2 regions of the Halomonas sp. BDJS001 genome follow, and region 2 is predicted to be linked to the other one. Evidence: predicted binding sites of a transcription regulator. Region 2 holds the regulator's gene; the other holds the start of a gene.

Region 1 (9,281 bases), 1.2 Mb from region 2:
TATCAGATTGTGTGATATCCTGTCTGCCATATGGAATCATAATTAAATCTTGCCAATTTCGTTATAGTGATTATCAATCCAGTTTTTTAGCTCGTTGTCGGTCATCCATTCAGTGTTGTTATCGCTTGAGTACACAAAACCTTCGGGCACCTTTTTGCCATCTTTGATACGTTCTATAGAGTTTCCCCAGTTATTGATACTCGGCAATATCTTAAAGTGTTCCGTATACTCGTAGGTAAAGTGAGAATCTTCTGAACCAATCATTTGTTCATGTAGTTTTTCACCAGGACGAATACCAACTATTTCTTGCTTGGCCTCAGGTGCAATAACGCGCGCCAAGTCTGTGACTCTCATCGAAGGAATTTTCTTTACATAAATCTCGCCACCAACCATGTCTTCAAAAGCATGCCAAACAAGTTTTACGCCCTGCTCCAGACTAATCATAAAGCGAGTCATGCGTAGATCAGTAATAGGTAGTACACCCTTGTCTTTGATAGACATAAAAAACGGTATTACGGAACCACGTGACCCCATTACGTTGCCATACCGAACCACGGAAAATTTGGTTTCATGGCCACCAGCGTAGGAGTTACCCGCTACAAAAATTTTGTCAGATGCTAGCTTTGTAGCGCCATACAAATTTATGGGGCTGCTGGCTTTATCGGTGGACAGCGCAACTACCCCTTTAACCCCCTTGTCGATACATGCATCGATCACGTTCATGGCACCATTGATATTGGTCTTGATGCACTCAAAGGGATTATACTCAGCGGTGGGTACAATTTTTGTGGCGGCCGCATGTACTACATAATCCACGCCATCCAGTGCGCGATACATGCGCTCCCTATCACGCACATCGCCGATAAAAAATCTTAGCCGATCATCGTTTTGAAACAGTTTGGCCATCTCCCACTGTTTCATCTCATCACGGGAGAAAATAATAACCCGACGTGGATTGAAGCGTGCAAGTAACATAGGCACAAAAGTATGGCCAAATGAGCCGGTTCCACCGGTAATCAAAATTGATTTATCGTTAAACATATGCACCTTTCTCAAATGCGTAGAAAACCATGGAACCACTTTCTATCAGATCTGTTTTTTGGCATGCCGTGCAAATATATTCTTAATTTTTTCACAAACAACATTGCCACTCTTTCCAAGGCTAGTTACGATTACAGAAGATGATATTCTGACTACTTCTCGCGCAAGTTTTTCAGGATTTTCGGAAAAAATCGAAATATCGTTTATAATAGCAATTTTATAATGCTTATCCGGCGCATTAAATTTAGCACCATCTATGTCTACGATAAAAGTATTTTTATCACCATTTACACTTTTAACGGCGTTATTACTTCCCTTAAAAAACAGATTATCGAGCGTAGAGAACTCTAAAATATCGCAAGGTTTCTGCACTCCTAATTTATCAAGTTTCTTCACCAGGCCATGGGGCGCACTTACACCTTTAATATAATTAACATTAGCCGTAGCTTTCGACTTTCTGTAATAAAAATCAGCAATCTCTTTCCTACCTTCTCGCTCATGAAACACACCTATCCAATTAAGAGAGTTACTTAACATAAGTGATTTTTCGACGAGATCTTTACTCGACCATATTGATTTATGATGTAACCGATAGGCTGCTGGCTTAATACCTGTCAAGTACTTTCCTTTCCCGACCAATCCGAGTCTTGAAATTGCAAGATTGTCACCGTTACCAATTCTAACACCTTCAGGAACAGAGCGTGAAAAATGAACTTCTTTTCTTACAAATTTTGTAAGTGTTAGCAAAAAACAATTATTTAACAAGAGATCTTCTTGAGAGAAATCTCTTTTTTCCCTGTCTGGGAGCTTAGAGCTGCGAACTACTTCACCATTCTGAAAAGTAAATGCATCATGGTAGCAAACCGAGTAATCAAGGTTAGACTCCATAAAATCATACTGTTGTTGCAGTTGACTTCTATCAACCCAATAATCATCTCCTTCACACGTAGCAATATATTTTCCACGCGCCATTTCTTTCAATTTATTTGTAATATTTTTATTCTGAGATCTTAGATTGATATCATTAAAAACTGGAATTATCAAATCAGGATATTCATTTACATACCTGCTGATAATTTTTTGCGTATCATCAGTCGATGCGTCATCGATCACGATAACTTCAAACGGAAAATTTGTTTTCTGCGATACAAAGCCTTTTAGAGCGTCCTCAATATACGGGCCATGATTATAGGTAGGACACAAAACAGTCACTACTGGATCGCCTTTGACATGCTCACTTTGGGGGATCGGAGGCCCTGCCGGTGGTGGCACCTGTGCTTTGGTTACTGGCGCTTTAGGTAAAAGCTCTTGCGCTTCAAGAAACTCCAGCGCCTTCTCTTGGCTAACATTCGCCAGAAGCTCAAACGCCACATCATGCGCCGCAAATACTGCACTCAGAATAAATGCCAGTTTGGTTTTATTCTCATCACTCAGAGCCGCCATACGTTCGTGGGAGGGAAGGAATAGTACATCAGCACTTTCCTGCTCCGTGGCGCAAGGTGCGCGAGCGTTCAACTCTTCTGGCAAATGGCTGTAGTGGCGAATATTGTGGAAGCGATAAAAGCGAAAACCATTTCGGCTGGCCCAGTGCTGTAGTTCAGCAAAGCTAGGCTGTTTCTCATGGGTGAGCTGGAAAGGCACTCGCACCTGAATCAGTAGCGTGTCGGTCAATGCCTTTTTACCATTCTCCAGCACGGCCATAGCATCGCTTAGCTCATCAAGAATTAGCCAATCAAGATTGCCTAAGCCCTCAATGCTATCTATGGCTATTGAGCTAATCGGCAATTCAGCTAACGGCTTGGCGCTCAATTCATGGCGTTTGGGTAGTTTGTCAGCCGGTAACGGATAAAGCGTACTAGTCATTTCCGCGGATACACAGGCATGAAGGGTAGCTGTGCTCCCATCACCGAGCAGGGCATGCTGGAATAACTGAATATATTCGTTGCCTTCATACTGCTTGGCGTTCTTTAATTCGCTAGCGGGATCAAACGCAACGATACCAAAGGCCTTAGTAGCCGCCATCTGTTCGGCGAGACCACTTTTAATTAAGCTGGCACGATTATCGAGCACCATCACTTTGCCTTTGAACTGCCAAGTAAAGTCATTTATTAAATATAGACGTGGCGCTTGCGTGTCTTCACTCGATTTGGCGTTAGTGTCATTGCGAACCAACTGTTGAAACGAGTTATCGACTTTGAACGTTGGCTTGGTTGCTCGGGTGGCGAGGCGTTGACGATGACGTTTCTTCTGGGCGATGGCGAAGTCTTTATTTCCAGCGCGTAAGTTTACCAGTGGTGTTAGCGCGGTCACTAGACGCTCTGTAGCGCTATCAAGGTGGTGCTTCTCTTTACCTACTTGCCAAGCGCGATTTACATAGTCTTGATAAAGGTCTTCGTCATCGAAAAAACTGATGACCGCATTAATCAGCGGTTGAAGCTCTTCTTCGCTGAGAAGTTGTTGATAGGGCTCTTTATAACACTCATCAGGGAAATCAAAGGCGATACCTGCATCCCCTATCATTTCAGGCATGCCTCCCCGATTGGTAATCAGTGCAGGAATCCCGTTAAGCATGGCCTCCGCAAGCACTCGTCCAGAGCTTTCCCACCATAGGCTAGGAGCTATCACCACACGAGCACGCCCATAAGGGCCGCGCATATCGTTGGTATTGGCAGTAATGGTTACATTGCTTAACGAGTTACGTAGCTTACCCATTCGGCGTGTAGTTTCACGCAGCACGGCGGGCCAGTCAGCACGTGCTTCTACCACTTCAAGCTCAATATCGGGCCTCTCGCGCTCCAGTTTTTCAGCTAACTGTACGAATACGCTAGCCCCCTTTTGCCAACTGGGGTTAACAAACAGCAGTCGATTTCGCTCATGGTGATCGGCGATAAAATTATCAGGGGCAATGAACTTGCCTACAGGTTTGGCGGCATAGCCCACCGTTTTACGGTACATATCTGCCGTGGCCTGGCTATCGGTCAGAATCAGATCAATGTCACGGCACCAATTTGATGCTTTATAGTTGCCATTGGCGAGATAGAAAGCGACAGGTATCCCCCGGTCACGCGCTTCAGCGGCAATTAACATATCCAGCGTTTGGCCGCCGTAATACCAGACAATGTCTGGCTTAAATGAATCCAGTATATAGAGGTACTGGCTGTACCAGAGCCCCTCTTCATGCGCCGTAAAATGGTTGCGGTTGTAGCTATAGCTAACCACCAATTGATGAGTCAGCGGGCCATCTTCGGCTTCAATCAATTGATGGAGGTTCGCATTAAGGTCTGGATATTGCTCCTTGAGCCCCCCCATTCCTTTCGGGTTATCAAAAACAGTTGCCCCCAACACCTGAATCTCATAGCCACAGGCCGCAAGCTGTAACAGCATTTGGCGCACGGTCATGCTGGCACCGCTGGAGGTATCCAATAAACAAGAAGGATTAGCCCAAAGCAGGCGAGGTTTGCGTTTTTGAGTAGCAGGGGTAGAGGAGGTCTTGACCATGAAGCGGCTCACAGAGAAAAATGGCAATTTAATTAGTTTACCCTGCTCGTCCAATCAGCAAAGGCACGAATGCGCCTCTATTTGCGTATGTGTTCACACGATCAGTGACGCGCAGAGGTTAAAGTAAGCTATAAATTGAGATTTTACTTATAAGGAACTCTCGACTACTAACTCCAAAGTGGGCGCCAGAGTCAGAGAATCGCCGAAATTATCAGGCTCCCACGCAAGAAAACGGGGCCCAATTGGGCCCCGTCGTTACTTTCTGTTGTGCATCACTAGCTAAACGATTAGCCCAGCAGAGACAGTACAGACTGCGGTGTTTGGTTCGCCTGTGCCAGCATGGAAGTACCGGCCTGCTGAAGAATGTTAGCACGTGTCATGTTAGACACTTCAACAGCGTAATCAGCGTCTTCGATACGTGAACGGGCTTCAGAGAGATTGGTAGACGTCGTCGCCAGGTTATCGATTACAGAGTCGAAACGGTTAAGGGTAGCACCCAAGGTAGCGCGGTTGGTATCCAGTGTTTCAGTGGCGGTATCAACAGCATCAACCAAGCTTTGGAATTCGCCGTGAACCGCGCCGCCAGAAGTAATTGCAAAGGTCGAACCAGTGATAGCACCACCTGATGCATCCAATCCAAGACCTGAAACGGTAGCGTCAAGCGTGGTAACAGAAATGACGTCTTCAGTTTCAGTATTGGAGCCAACCTGGATATTAAGAGTGCCACCACCGCTGACATTCAGCAGGTTCGTACCGTTAAAGTTGTTGCTACCAGCTACACGATCAATCTCAGCTAGACGCTCGTTGATCTCGGTAACGATCGCATCACGGTCTTCTGCGGCGTTAGTGTCGTTAGCACCCTGTACCGCTAGCTCACGAATACGCTGCAGGTTGTCGTTGATTTGATCCAGGCCGCCTTCCATGGTCTGTACCAGGGAGATACCGTCGCTAGCATTACGGCTAGCCTGATCCATACCGCGGATCTGAGCCGTCATTTTGTTGGCGATGGCTTGACCCGCAGCATCGTCAGCAGCGCTGTTGATGCGCAGACCAGAAGAGAGGCGCTCTTGCGCCTTGGCCAGCATGGACTGAGAATTAGAGAGGTTATTCTGGCCGATCAGGGCAGTAATATTAGTGTTGATTACAGACATGTGAGTGCTCCTTGGAAATTAACTGGCCTTGAGGCCTGCTTTGCGGCACCTGCGTTGCCGTTATTATAATTAACGGCAGCTCCAACTGCTTCTTTAATAAAAATCCCTTTTTTTGTGTAAGCCAATGTAAATTAACTTGATGAATGCGACAGTTGCTTTTAATCGTCAGTGCTTGGAGTCGTCTGCCTTAAAAAATAAAAACGGGGCCTATTGGCCCCGTCGTTACTTTCTGTTGTGCATTACTAGCTAAACGATTAGCCCAGCAGAGATAGTACAGACTGCGGCGTCTGGTTCGCCTGTGCCAGCATGGAAGTACCGGCCTGCTGCAGAATGTTAGCACGTGTCATGTTAGACACTTCAACAGCGTAATCAGCGTCTTCGATACGTGAGCGGGCTTCAGAGAGATTGGTAGACGTCGTCGCTAGGTTATCGATTACAGAGTCGAAACGGTTAAGGGTAGCACCCAAGGTAGCGCGGTTGGTATCCAGTGTTTCAGTGGCGGTATCAACAGCATCAACCAAGCTTTGGAATTCGCCGTGAACTGCGCCGCCAGAAGTAATTGCAAAGGTCGAACCAGTGATAGCACCACCTGATGCATCCAACCCAAGACCTGAAACGGTAGCGTCAAGAGTGGTAACAGAAATGACGTCTTCTGTTTCAGTATTGGAGCCAACCTGGATATTAAGAGTGCCGCCACCGCTGACATTCAGCAGGTTCGTACCGTTAAAGTTGTTGCTACCAGCTACACGATCAATCTCAGCTAGACGCTCGTTGATCTCGGTAACGATCGCATCACGGTCTTCTGCGGCGTTAGTGTCGTTAGCACCCTGTACCGCTAGCTCACGAATACGCTGCAGGTTGTCGTTGATTTGATCCAGGCCGCCTTCCATGGTCTGCACCAGGGAGATACCGTCGCTAGCATTACGGCTAGCCTGATCCATGCCGCGGATCTGAGCCGTCATTTTGTTGGCGATGGCTTGACCCGCAGCATCGTCAGCAGCGCTGTTGATGCGCAGACCAGAAGAGAGACGCTCTTGCGCTTTAGCCAGCATGGACTGGGAGTTGGACAGATTATTCTGGCCGATCAGGGCAGTAATGTTAGTGTTAATTACAGACATGTAAGTGCTCCTCGAAATTTAACTGGCCTTATGGCCTGCTTAGCGGCGCTTGCGTCGCCGTTATTATAATTAACGGCAGCCCCGCCTACTTCTTTAGAAAAAAATGCTCTTTTTTATGTAATTTACTGTAACTTTTCAGATGTTTTCTCAACCACTTTTCCAACCGCTTTATTAATTACTTTTTCTGCATATTACCCAGCATGTCAAACTGCTGAGAGAGGTAGCTGCTCATTGAGTTCATCTGAGCGATCAAGCCATCCAATTGCCCAAACTGCTTGCGGTAACGCTCGGTGCTTCGCTCGATACTTGCCTCCATACGCAGCTTGCGCACATCCAGGCTATCAACCCGCTGTTCAGCGCTAGTCACCGAGCTCTGAATAATGCCATCTTCAGCAGTGATGGCTTCAAGCGTTGCATTTAGCCGCCCTGCAAAGCCGCCCTCTTTGGAGTCACCTGCAAAAAAGGCAGTTAGACCTTCAGGGTTGTTGGCGACTGCATCGTCTAACTTATCTTCATCGACCTTAAGTCGTCCCTTCTCATCAATGGCAATACCCAGTTGAGAAAGGCGTGTAATATCGCCCGTTCCGAGGTTGTCTGTGATATCCCGGCGTAGGCGGTCTTCAATGGTGCGCACGGTGCGGTCACCCACCAGCTCGCCTGATGTTTCGCCTTCGCCGTTATAGGCGGTCATTCGGCCAACGGTGGACTTCATTTCGTTGTAGTTTTTAACGAAATCATTAATTGCTTCTTTCAGCGAAGCTTCATCGCGCTCAATCACCAGCGTTACAGGGTTTCCAGAGACAGCTGTAAGGTCAAGCGTTACGCCTTGGATTGCCTCTTCAACGCGGTTGGTTTTACTGGTAATAGCAATGCCATTAACATTCAACTCAGCGTTCTGACCTGAACGCTGGGTAGCTGCATCCATGGTCAGCGATGCCAAGCCTGAGAAGCCCTCCAGTGACGCATCTTGGCCTGTCTCTTTTGAACTCAGCGCTAAACGGTATCCAGTGCCGTCATTAACGATAGAAGCAGTGACGCCAGACTCTTTATCCGCGTTGATTTGGTCACGAACATCCGCCAGCGTACTGCCTGCTGAAATAGTCACGTCGTAGCTTGTTTGGGTACCGCCAGCACCAAACTCAAGCGTCAGCGTCGTATCGGTTGCGGTTAGCTCTTGGTCTAACGCTACACTGTTGGAAGCAGCGCTGCCAGAACGTGCCAATTGGGTAACGGTGACTTCATAACGCCCTGCGTTAGCGGTTTCGCCTGCGGTCGCCAGCACGCCGTCACCCGTCACGGTGCTTTTTTGCTGCTTAAACGTAGAAGCATCATTAAGCTTAGCGATGGAGGTTTGCACGCGATCCATTGCTGATTCAAGGCGCCCATAAGCTGAAATTTTGGTTTTCTGAGCACTTTGCTGCTGTAAAATGGGTACAAGCTTTTGCTTTTCGGCCGCTTTAAGCTGTTCTACCAAACCATTCAAATCCAGCCCAGAGCCCACACCAAGTGCAGTTATCGAAGCCATGACTCAGTTCCTTATAAGTAGTAGATAAAGGTATCTAGATAATTTATCGGCTGCGGAGGAACAAACTTTAGAGGTAGCGCCTTTTTTAAGCTGTTTTTAAGGCATTGCAAAAAAATGCCCAGCACTTTGTGCTGAGCATTTTTTGTAAGCCATTATTTTAGCAAGCTTATCTGCTTAATTTTGGTTTTGCTGGCCCAGCGTTGCAAACTGCTGAGTCAAATAGGCGCTGGTTTGGTTCATTTGCGCGACCATACCGTCCATTGCTTGAAACTGCGTGCGATAACGCTCAACGGTCTGCTCAATGCGGCTTTCAGTGGTCGCAAAACGGTCTTCCAACGAACTAACACGGCTTTCAGATGAGCTAACGGCACTTTCAAGCCGACCACCTGTACCGACAAGACCCTCAAGCGCTGAAGCTATTTGACCAGCCATACCACCTTCCTCGCTATCGCCTGCAAAAAAATTGGCTAGCTGGTCTGGCTGAGTAGCAACAATGTTATCTAACTTATTTTCGTCAATCTTTAGCTTGCCATCTACTTGAAGTGAAATACCAATATCAGATAACACGTTAAAGCCATCTCCACCGACAACTGCACTGATTGTTTGGCGAATCTCTCTTTCAACAGCCCGAGTGGTTGCATCGGCATTCAATCCTGCCGCCTGACCCGTCTCTGGGTCAAAGGCTGTCAAAGTCGTGATGGTCTCTTTGAGCGTGTTGAAATCATCAACAAAAGCGGTGACCTGCTCGCGAATAGCTTCATCATCCTGCTCAACGGTTACAGTGCTCGTCGCGCCAGCCTCAGCAAGATTCAAGGTAACGCCTTGAATTGCACCTTCCACTTGATTGGTGGGGCTAACGATATCGATTCCATTGACGTTAAACGCCGCATCCTGGCCTGCTTGAACTACCTGTGCGTCGGAGGTTGCGACGCCAGCGGCTAGAATGTC
Region 2 (9,281 bases):
AATGATTTTGGGCATGATGATTGTGCCCTTGCCCCCCTTTGCTCTGGATTTACTCTTCACCTTCAATATCGCGCTGGCCATTATGGTGTTAATGGTCAGCATGTTTACCCAGAAGCCGCTGGACTTTGCGGCCTTCCCTGCCGTGTTGCTATTCACCACGCTGCTGCGTCTGTCTCTCAATGTGGCTTCTACCCGGGTGGTGCTCATGGAGGGCCATCAAGGCGGTGCGTCGGCGGGTAAGGTCATTGAAGCGTTCGGGGCATTTCTGGTCGGCGGTAATTTCGCTGTGGGTCTGGTGGTCTTCCTGATTCTCGTCATCATCAACTTTATGGTTATCACCAAAGGTGCTGGCCGTATTGCTGAAGTGGGTGCACGTTTTACCCTGGATGCAATGCCGGGTAAGCAGATGGCCATCGATGCTGATCTGAATGCCGGCTTAATCGGCGAAGAAGATGCCAAAAAGCGCCGTGCCGAGGTTGCTCAAGAGGCTGATTTCTTTGGCTCGATGGACGGCGCCAGTAAGTTTGTCCGTGGTGATGCCATTGCCGGTTTGGTCATTATGGTGGTCAATATCATCGGCGGGCTGATGATTGGCATGCTGCAGCACGATATGAGCTTTGGCGCTGCTGGTCAGACCTATATGTTACTGGCCATCGGTGACGGTCTGGTGGCGCAAATTCCTGCCCTGGTGATCTCGACCGCAGCGGGTGTCACGGTATCCCGGGTAAGTACCGAGACGAACGAAGATATTGGCCAACAAATGCTCAGCCAACTGTTCGTTAATCCGCAGGTACTAATTTTGGCCGCCGTGGTGATGGGCCTGTTGGGCATGGTGCCTGGTATGCCCAATCTAGTATTTCTATTTTTTACTGCGCTCTTGGCGGGCTTGGCATGGTTTCTTATGCGCCACAAGGAAAAGGCGTTGGTCAAAGAGGAGATCGCCGCGGCCCCTGTGCCTCTGCAAGAGACCCCCGAAGCGAGTTGGGAAGATGTGCAACTGGTCGATACCCTGGGCCTGGAAGTGGGGCATCGCTTAATCCCGCTGGTCGATTCGCGCCAAAAAGGCGAGTTGCTTGGGCGGATTAAGAGCGTGCGTAAGAAATTCGCTCAAGAAGTAGGCTTCCTGCCGCCGGTGGTGCATATACGCGATAATTTGGAGCTGCCGCCTAACGCCTATGTGCTCTCCATGAAAGGCGCCGAGATTGGCCGCGCCGAGGCGCAGCCGGGTAAATGGCTGGCGATCAACCCAGGGCAGGTTTCCGGTGAGCTGCAGGGCACCCATACCCAGGATCCTGCCTTTGGTTTGCCCGCTGTCTGGATTGATAGCAACCAGCGTGAACACGCTCAGGTGTATGGCTACACCGTGGTGGACGCCAGTACCGTCATAGCGACCCACTTGAACCATCTGCTGCACCGCCATTCGCCCGAGATGCTGGGCCGTCAGGAAGTCCAGAAGCTGCTGGATAAAATGGGTGATGATCAGAAAGCCCTGGTCGAAGAGGTGATCCCGAAAGCTATTTCGCTGACGGTGTTGCAGCGTATCCTGCAAAATCTGCTCGATGAAGATGTCTCTATCCGCGATATGCGCACTATTCTCGATACCCTGGCGGAGTATGCCACCCAGCAAAAAGATCCTAACGAACTGACGGCGCTGGTGCGTGTTTCTCTGGGGCGGGCCATTGTCCAGCAGTGGTTTGCAGGGCAGGAGACGCTTAATGTTATGGGCCTGGATGCCCAGCTGGAGCAGGTGCTGGTACAGGCCATGAACGGTAACGGCGCCATGGAACCCGGGTTGGCAGAAACGCTGATGACTCAGGCGCAGCAGGCGCTGGAGCGTCACGAAAGCTCCGGCGAGCCGCCGGTGCTGGTTGTGCAGCACTCGCTGCGGGCGGTGCTTTCGCGCTTTTTGCGCCGCCGTCTACGCCATATGTCGGTGTTGTCCCAGGCTGAAATCCCTGATGACCGCACATTAAGAGTGACGACAATAGTCGGCGGACGTTAATGACGACACGCCGTGGTAGGCTAGCGTTGACCATTTCCAGAATAGGCAAAAGGTAAATCATGAGCGTTAGACGTTTCGTGGGAGCCAATAGTCGTGATGTGATGCGCCAAGTGCGTGAAACGCTCGGAGAAGACGCCTTGATTGTGGCCAATCGGCGTACCGAAGGGGGCGTTGAAATTTTGGCCATGGCGGATGAAGCCATTGACCACTTTGAACCTTCACCGGAACCCGCACCCACCGAAACGCCGCCACCTCCGACACAAGACCCCATGCAGGCGATGAGTGAGCGCTTACTACGGGAAATGCAGGATATGCGAGCGCTGCTGGCAAACAGCCAGTCAGCCCATGCTGCTTCACCAACGCCAGCGGCGCCCACCGGTACGGCTGCGAGGCTGCGCCAACTGTTATGGAATGTCGGTTTTAGCAGTGAGCTCACCGATGAGCTGCTGGTGGGAATGCCCGGATCGCTCGCCAGATTAGACGGCAACAGTGAAGCGCCGCTGCAGTGGCTGCGCCAGCAATTGATGGATCGTCTCTGCGTGTTGAGCGATGAGCCAAGCTTTTTTGATCAAACCGGGATTGTCGCCCTGGTGGGGCCCACGGGGGTGGGCAAAACCACTACCACTGCCAAGCTTGCCGCCCGTTTTGTGATGCGTCACGGTACCCGCCCGGTAGCGCTGGTCACCACTGATAGCTTCCGGATTGGTGCCCATGAGCAGCTGCGCATCTATGCACGCCTGCTGGACACCCCGATGTACGCGCTGGATGCAGAGCAACCCATCGACGATTTGCTGGGCCGCCTGCAGGGCAAGCAGTGGGTGATTATCGATACCGTAGGTATGAGTCAGCGTGACCAACGAGTGATCGAACAGATTGCCCACCTCCAGGGCGGACGTTCGCGGGTGCGTTTGGTGCTGCTGCTTAATGCCGCCAGCCAGCCGGAAACCCTCGAGGAAGTTGTGCTGCGCTATCGTCAAGCCGCGCGAGCGGCGGGCGCAGAGTTAGATGACTGCATTATTACCAAGCAGGATGAGGCGGGGCGTCTGGCACCAGTGTTAGACATTATTATGCGCCACGGGATGCGCGTGCTGTTCGGTTCCAATGGTCAGCAGGTGCCCGAAGATATGGTGATAGCAGCCCCTGGCGCGCTAGTGGATCAAGCACTGAGTACGGCAACACCACAGCGTGAGGGGGCGCAACGTGCGGATGTCCCGATGGGGATGCCGCGCTGGTCGCGGGATGTGCTGGGACAGGGGCGTCGTTTATCATCGTTACTGGCGAGATTGCGCCAACGCGTCACAGGGTTTGCGGCATTAGAAGAGATCTGGGACTTAGCCTCGCTACCTAGCCGTGTGCAGGAAACGCGCCTGGACGCGCTGCTCGCCGGTTACCCAGCGACGGATACCACCTTAGGCATGGCATGGGCTCCTCGGCGTAATGAGCGCGGCTGCGATTGGGCAATGCCCGACATTGGGCTGGACACAAATGGTGCCTGGTTAGCGCTACCCTGGCTGCAGCATCGCCATCCTGCAGGGTGGCAACCGCGCATGGCCGCGTTGTCTTCATCAAGCGGTGTCGCGGTGCACTTGCTACCGCGTTTTCCCGAATCGGATGCGCTAGCGTGGCTAGAAGCCGAGCATTTGACCTGGGTCAGCCAAGTCCCCCCCAGTCATCGGGTACTCTTTCACCACGAGCGCCAGACGATCCGTCAGCTGTTTAATGACAGTGTGCTTACGCACCATGTGGGCGTACGTTTTCGCGGCCAATCGGTGCAGCTATGGACCGCCTACGCTGAAGTTGAGGACGCCAGCGGCTGTGCTCTGCTCGCCTGGTACGGGGAGGTACGCGATCCGGAAAGCGCCAAAGTGGTGGTGCGCCGCTACTGGCTTACCCCAGCTCGGTTAGGGGCCGAGGTGCTCTCACTGCTGTTAACCCAGCTGCAAAGCGAAGGCTTGGCTGCCTTGACCCGGCGCGCGTGGCAGCAGCTAAAAGAGGCTGATAGCGGTGATTTAAATGCGGAAGTTCGCCTGTTAATGGCCAGCGGTGTGGCGTCAGTCGCCGGCCATCTCGATATTGCCGATGATGAGGAGGCGCAGACGCTGCGTGGCGATCTCCTCAATCTACTAGGGGCTAGTCGCCGTCGCCGCGATACCGGCATGCTCGATGCGTTGATCTATGCCTTTATGGCGCGGGATGCGATTCGTCAAATGGGCAGTGTGAGTCGAGAGGGTGTGGCGTGAGCGAACAGGATCAAGCCTCGGGACTGCGCAAGTGGGCAAACTTGCAGCGCCAACAGCAGCAGGCGGAGGGTGCTGTTGATGCGGCGGCAGCAGAGCATGTCCCCGAGCCTGAGCAGTCCTCATCTTTCTTAATGCCAACGACCACCGCGGTGGAAGCGCCAACAACGTTGGCGCCGCCCAAACCTAAAATCCCACTTGTGGTGGTTGGACTACCCGGTAGTGGTGCCGTGCACGTTAATAAGGTTAAAGCACGCCTCGGTCAGTGGTCAGCGCTAGGTCGCCACTGGGCCGGTCACCCTGATGATTGGGACATTCGAATCGTCATGGCGGAAACGTCCGACCTTGCTCAGCTTCGCGAGCAATACAGCCGTTGGGCGCTATGGATCAGTAGCGATGCCGATACCTTCGCTGTCATGTTCCGTACCTTGCGACAGCTCCATGAACGTGGCGGACCGCGTCGTTTACTAGCGCTCCATGAGCCGCACTTGCCGCGTCAAGGGCTGCTCAATAACTTGCGTGAAGCTGCTGATTACTACTTAAATATGGAGTTACTGGTACTTGCACGATGAGCATACTCTGCCGAGGAGACTAAGCATGCTAAGCTGGCTATTAAGAGTGAGGCTGCCACGGGTCTTAGTACTGATGGCAGGGGGGCTAATCGCAGGATTAACAGGGAGTGCCCAGGCGGCACCCGGTAGCTGGAGCAGCCAGATACCAGGGCTGATGGTGGCAATGAGTGATCGGGCAAGCAGTAGTAAAACAGCTTCCCCACCCGCTGTCGGAAACCTTCAATCAGGCCAGCTTGGGCGTATACAGTGGCAATTTCAGCATCCACCCGGTGCACTATTAAACGCTTGGCTCTGCCATCCTGAGCAGTGTGTTGCATTAACTGGTATGCGGGGTTCTACCACTGCGCTTGAGGGGCGGGCTGCCGATGCGCCACTGCATTTTCGCTTCGCCTTGCGCCCAGGCCAGCGGCCTGTACGTGTGCAGGGGTTGCAATTGATTGTGAACTATCAGTGAAGGCTGATTAGCCGCGAGGCGAGAATATGTACACAGCACAGGGCAGGATTAAACAAAATGAGCTGTTGACGCAATACATGCCACTGGTGCGACGTCAGGCCTTAACATTACAGGTTCGATTGCCGGCGAGTATTGAGCTCGATGACCTTATTCAGGCCGGGATGGTGGGGCTGCTCGAGGCGCTGGGCCGTTTCGATGCTACCCAGGGCGCGACGTTCGCGACCTTTGCCAGTCAGCGTATTCGCGGCGCCATGATGGATGAGTTACGTACCCGCGACTGGCTGCCCCGCAGCGTGCGCCGTTCAGCGCGCGCGGTGGACAGCGCCGTTCGCCAATTAGAGCAATTGTTAGGGCGCGCCCCGGAAGAGAACGAAATCGCTCAACACCTTGAGATGCCGCTGAGTGAGTATCAGCAGCTTCTCAATGACACTAACAGCGGACAACTGCTGCCGTTTGAAGAACTAGTGGCTGATGGCGGAGAGCCTGTCAGTAATGAACTGGGCAATTCACCGTTCGAGCAGTTGCTGGACGGTCAGCAGCGTCAAACGCTGATTGAAGCGATTGAAGCGCTTCCCGAGCGTGAAAAGCTGCTCATGGCGCTGTACTACCAAGAAGAACTCAACCTCAAGGAAGTAGGCGCTGTGCTGGGCGTGACGGAATCACGTGTTTCACAACTGCACAGCCAAGCCGTGAGTCGTTTACGCGCGCGTTTACACGACTCGGCATAACGCCAACGTTTTTTTTACTCACTTGTGACCGGCAAGGAGCCGTGGATGAATCCTTCGACGTTGATAGGCATATTTGCCAGCATACTGCTGTTGGTGAGCGTGCTGTTTTTCACAGCAGAGTCCCCGGAAAGCTTTATCAATTTTCCGGGGCTTGCCATCGTGGTGACCGGAACCCTGGCGGCTACCTTTATTAGCTATCCACTGAAAGAGGTGCTCCGGGTTGTACGCTTGGTAGGCCTGGTCTTCAGGCGTGAAAATACCTACATGCGTGACGATATCCGCGAGTTGGTCGATATGTCCCGGCTGTGGTTTAAAGGCGATGTACGCGCGGTCGAGCGCGAGTTGGAGCATACCCGCAATCCGTTTTTACGTACCGGGATCCAACTGGTCATTGCCAATACCAAAGAGGATGAAATTTTTGACATGCTGCGCTGGCGCATTGCCCGCCTTAAAGCCCGTGAGCATGCTGAAGCACAAATTTTCCGTACCATGGCGACCTATGCACCTGCCTTTGGCATGATCGGCACCCTGGTGGGGCTGGTCAACATGCTGGAGGTCATGGACGCTGGCGACTTACAGGTCATTGGCCCGCGCATGGCAGTGGCGCTGCTCACCACCTTCTACGGCATTTTACTCGCCAACTTGGTGTTTAAGCCGATTGCGGTGAAGCTAGAGCGCCGCACCGAAGAGCGGCTGATTACCATGAACATGGTACTGGAGGGTATTTCGCTGATTACCAAGCGTCGCCTACCGTCGTTTATTGAAGAGACCCTCAACTCCTTTGTGGCTAATTACCACGATGAGATCCGTGATAACAGCGTCAAACCCAGGCCTGATTCGTCGGTTAGTTCGGCGGTGAAGGGGTAAGACCAGATGCTTGACCGTGATACACGCCATGCACTGGAAATGACGCCATCGCCAGGCGATGGCGATGAGGGTTGGCTAACCAGCTATTTAGATGTGCTGACGCTGCTCATCACGCTTTTTGTGCTACTGCTTTCCCTGACGCCGCCGGGCGGCGGTGAAGCGGCTGATACTGCTTTCATGCGTTCAGCCAGCGCTGTATCATCACTGCCTCTGGCGTCTCTGGCCACCGGTATCCAGCCCCGCCATTCAGGGGTTCAACCCCAGTTTGACGGGCTCGATATCCCTGGTGTCAGCGTTTCCCAAGGGCGCGAAGGGCTCACGCTCCGCATTGATACCAGCCTTTTATTTCCCAGCGGCCAAGCGGTACTGACGTCCCGTGGGCAAGATGTGATAGAAAGCCTTATCGATGTGCTGACCCGTTTTGACGGTCAGATTTCGGTGGAAGGCCACACCGACAGCGTGCCTATTTCAACGGCCCGCTTCCCCTCTAATTGGGAGCTCTCATCAGCGCGTGCTATTGCTGTGGTGAGGCATTTAGAGCGCCAAGGGTTCAATATCTCTCGTATGCGGGCCGTCGGTTATGCCGACACCCAACCCATGGAACCAAACGCAACGGCGGAGGGCCGCGCTGCCAACCGTCGCGTAGAGCTGTTGCTAAGGCAGCAGGTCGAGGGTGAATAGATTTCGAGGCCACGTTTGTGTCCATGTACCACCCGCGATTGCAGTCGTTTGGAGCCCTGCTGGTCGTCGATGCCGATTGTCGCTGCATCCAAACTACTAGTACTAACTTAACCCGCTTAATTGGTTTTGAGCGCCCTGAACATGGGCAGCTTACGCTAGCCTGCGTGTTGGGGAAACGGCTAAGTCAGCGGGTGCGTCGTGAATTGCAGGGGCAGCAGCGGCTTCCAGGCCCTTTAATGTTTATTCGTTCCAAGCACCGACACGCACGTTTTCAAATCCACGCTTATCGAGCGGGTGAGCAGGTCATTGTCGAGATTGAGCCACTCAACCCCCGTAGTAAGCGTCGTCTGCTGGGTACGGTGACTGAGCGGCTGAGGCATTTGGTTGAAGCGACGCATCAGCAAGAACTCCTCGACTGCCTGGTTAACGCTGTTCAACAGCTCACCGGTCATGATCGTGTCACCGTGTGCCATTTCGATAGCGATTGGCATGGTTTGATGGTCGCAGAAGCATTGGGAAAACGGCTGCCCTCGCTGTTAGGTCAACGCTTTCCTGCCAGCGACTTCCCTGTCGCCTTGCGCAAAAGTTACCAACACTCCCCTGTACGGTTAATTGAAGACGTTAATGCTCCTACTGAAACGCTGATCCCCGCCGTCCCGGGAGCGAGCCTTAACGGTAGTTTTTTACGCGCACCTGCGCCAGAACGGCAGCGCTATTTAAACCGTCTGGGCGTGCGGGGCTCATTCAGTTTAGCCATTCAGGGGGATACCGGCTTATGGGGGCTAGTGTTTTGCCACTCACCTGCGCCGCATTCGGTTGAGCCCCCCGTGCGTGATGCTGTTCGCACCCTCGTACAAATGGCCACCCAACGCATGCTGCTGCTACGGGCGCGTCAAGAAGCCCGCTACCTACAACGGGTTCAGGATAGTCTGGTGCTCAGTGCGCGAGCGCGCAGCGAGCCGCAAAGTCCCCAACAGTTACTTCATGAGCAGGCGGCTATCTGGATGAAGCTGTTTCGCGCCCATGGCGTGGTGCTGTGGGTGAATGGTGGCGCTTATCAAGCGGGTGTGACGCCGACTCCAGAAGCGATAAGCCAGTTTGTGCTGCGCCTGGAAAGAACTCATGTACATAGCGGTCCTTGGTGCACGCGCGAAATCGGCAAAGAGACGTTAACCGCTTCGCTAGCCATGCCCGAGCAGTGTGGGGCTCTAGCAGTGCCGCTGCCAATGAGTTCGACCCAGCGCGCCTGGCTGTTTTTTTTACGCCCTGAGCAGGTGGAAACGCTGTATTGGGCGATGCAGCCTACAACCAACCCTAAACCGGCCGTGATACTGGCTCCGTTGCTTGGTCTGAAGAGGTAGTCGGCAGAAGTGAAGCGTGGCTGCGGGTAGAGCGCTTAGCGGCGGTAGACTTGGGGGAAGACCTGACGCTGGCGATTTCGGCCTATGAAATTAGCTCATTGAATATGCACCTGGAACACGAGCGCAAAGCCCTTGCCGAGGCCAACCAGCGCCTTGAGCAATTAGCCCACTTTGATCCGCTCACCCAGGTGTGGAACCGTTACCGCATTGAAGAGGCGATCAATGCCGAGCTGGTAGCTGCCAAGCGTTACGCCGCCGCCTTTGCCCTGCTCTTGTTCGATGTGGATAACTTTAAGCAGATCAACGATGCCCATGGCCATAGCGTGGGGGACGAGGTGCTAGTGGCTCTGGCGCGCTTAGTGGAAAGCTCGCTGCGGGG

The links. Region 2 encodes FliA, which starts transcription of late flagellar genes. Its sites were predicted from a motif close to CTAAAGTTNNNNNNNNNNCNGCCGATA; they were not measured.
Region 1: the regulator FliA is predicted to act here: its motif matches at 6,879-6,905, upstream of OM794_RS18200 (flagellin).

What each region holds. Positions count from the first base shown of each region.
Region 1 is NZ_CP110535.1:3,906,906-3,916,186, forward strand. It holds gene pseC (UDP-4-amino-4,6-dideoxy-N-acetyl-beta-L-altrosamine transaminase) at 1-40, opposite strand, end outside; gene pseB (UDP-N-acetylglucosamine 4,6-dehydratase (inverting)) at 43-1,041, opposite strand; gene OM794_RS18190 (glycosyltransferase) at 1,087-4,539, opposite strand; gene OM794_RS18195 (flagellin) at 4,827-5,690, opposite strand; gene OM794_RS18200 (flagellin) at 5,945-6,808, opposite strand; gene fliD (flagellar filament capping protein FliD) at 6,984-8,333, opposite strand; gene fliD (flagellar filament capping protein FliD) at 8,508-9,281, opposite strand, start outside.
Region 2 is NZ_CP110535.1:99,010-108,290, forward strand. It holds gene flhA (flagellar biosynthesis protein FlhA) at 1-2,002, shown strand, start outside; gene flhF (flagellar biosynthesis protein FlhF) at 2,062-4,242, shown strand; gene OM794_RS00490 (hypothetical protein) at 4,239-4,811, shown strand; gene OM794_RS00495 (flagellar protein FlhE) at 4,837-5,265, shown strand; gene OM794_RS00500 (RNA polymerase sigma factor FliA) at 5,292-5,993, shown strand; gene OM794_RS00505 (motility protein A) at 6,039-6,860, shown strand; gene OM794_RS00510 (flagellar motor protein MotB) at 6,867-7,541, shown strand; gene OM794_RS00515 (GAF domain-containing protein) at 7,565-8,902, shown strand; gene OM794_RS00520 (GGDEF domain-containing protein) at 8,953-9,281, shown strand, end outside.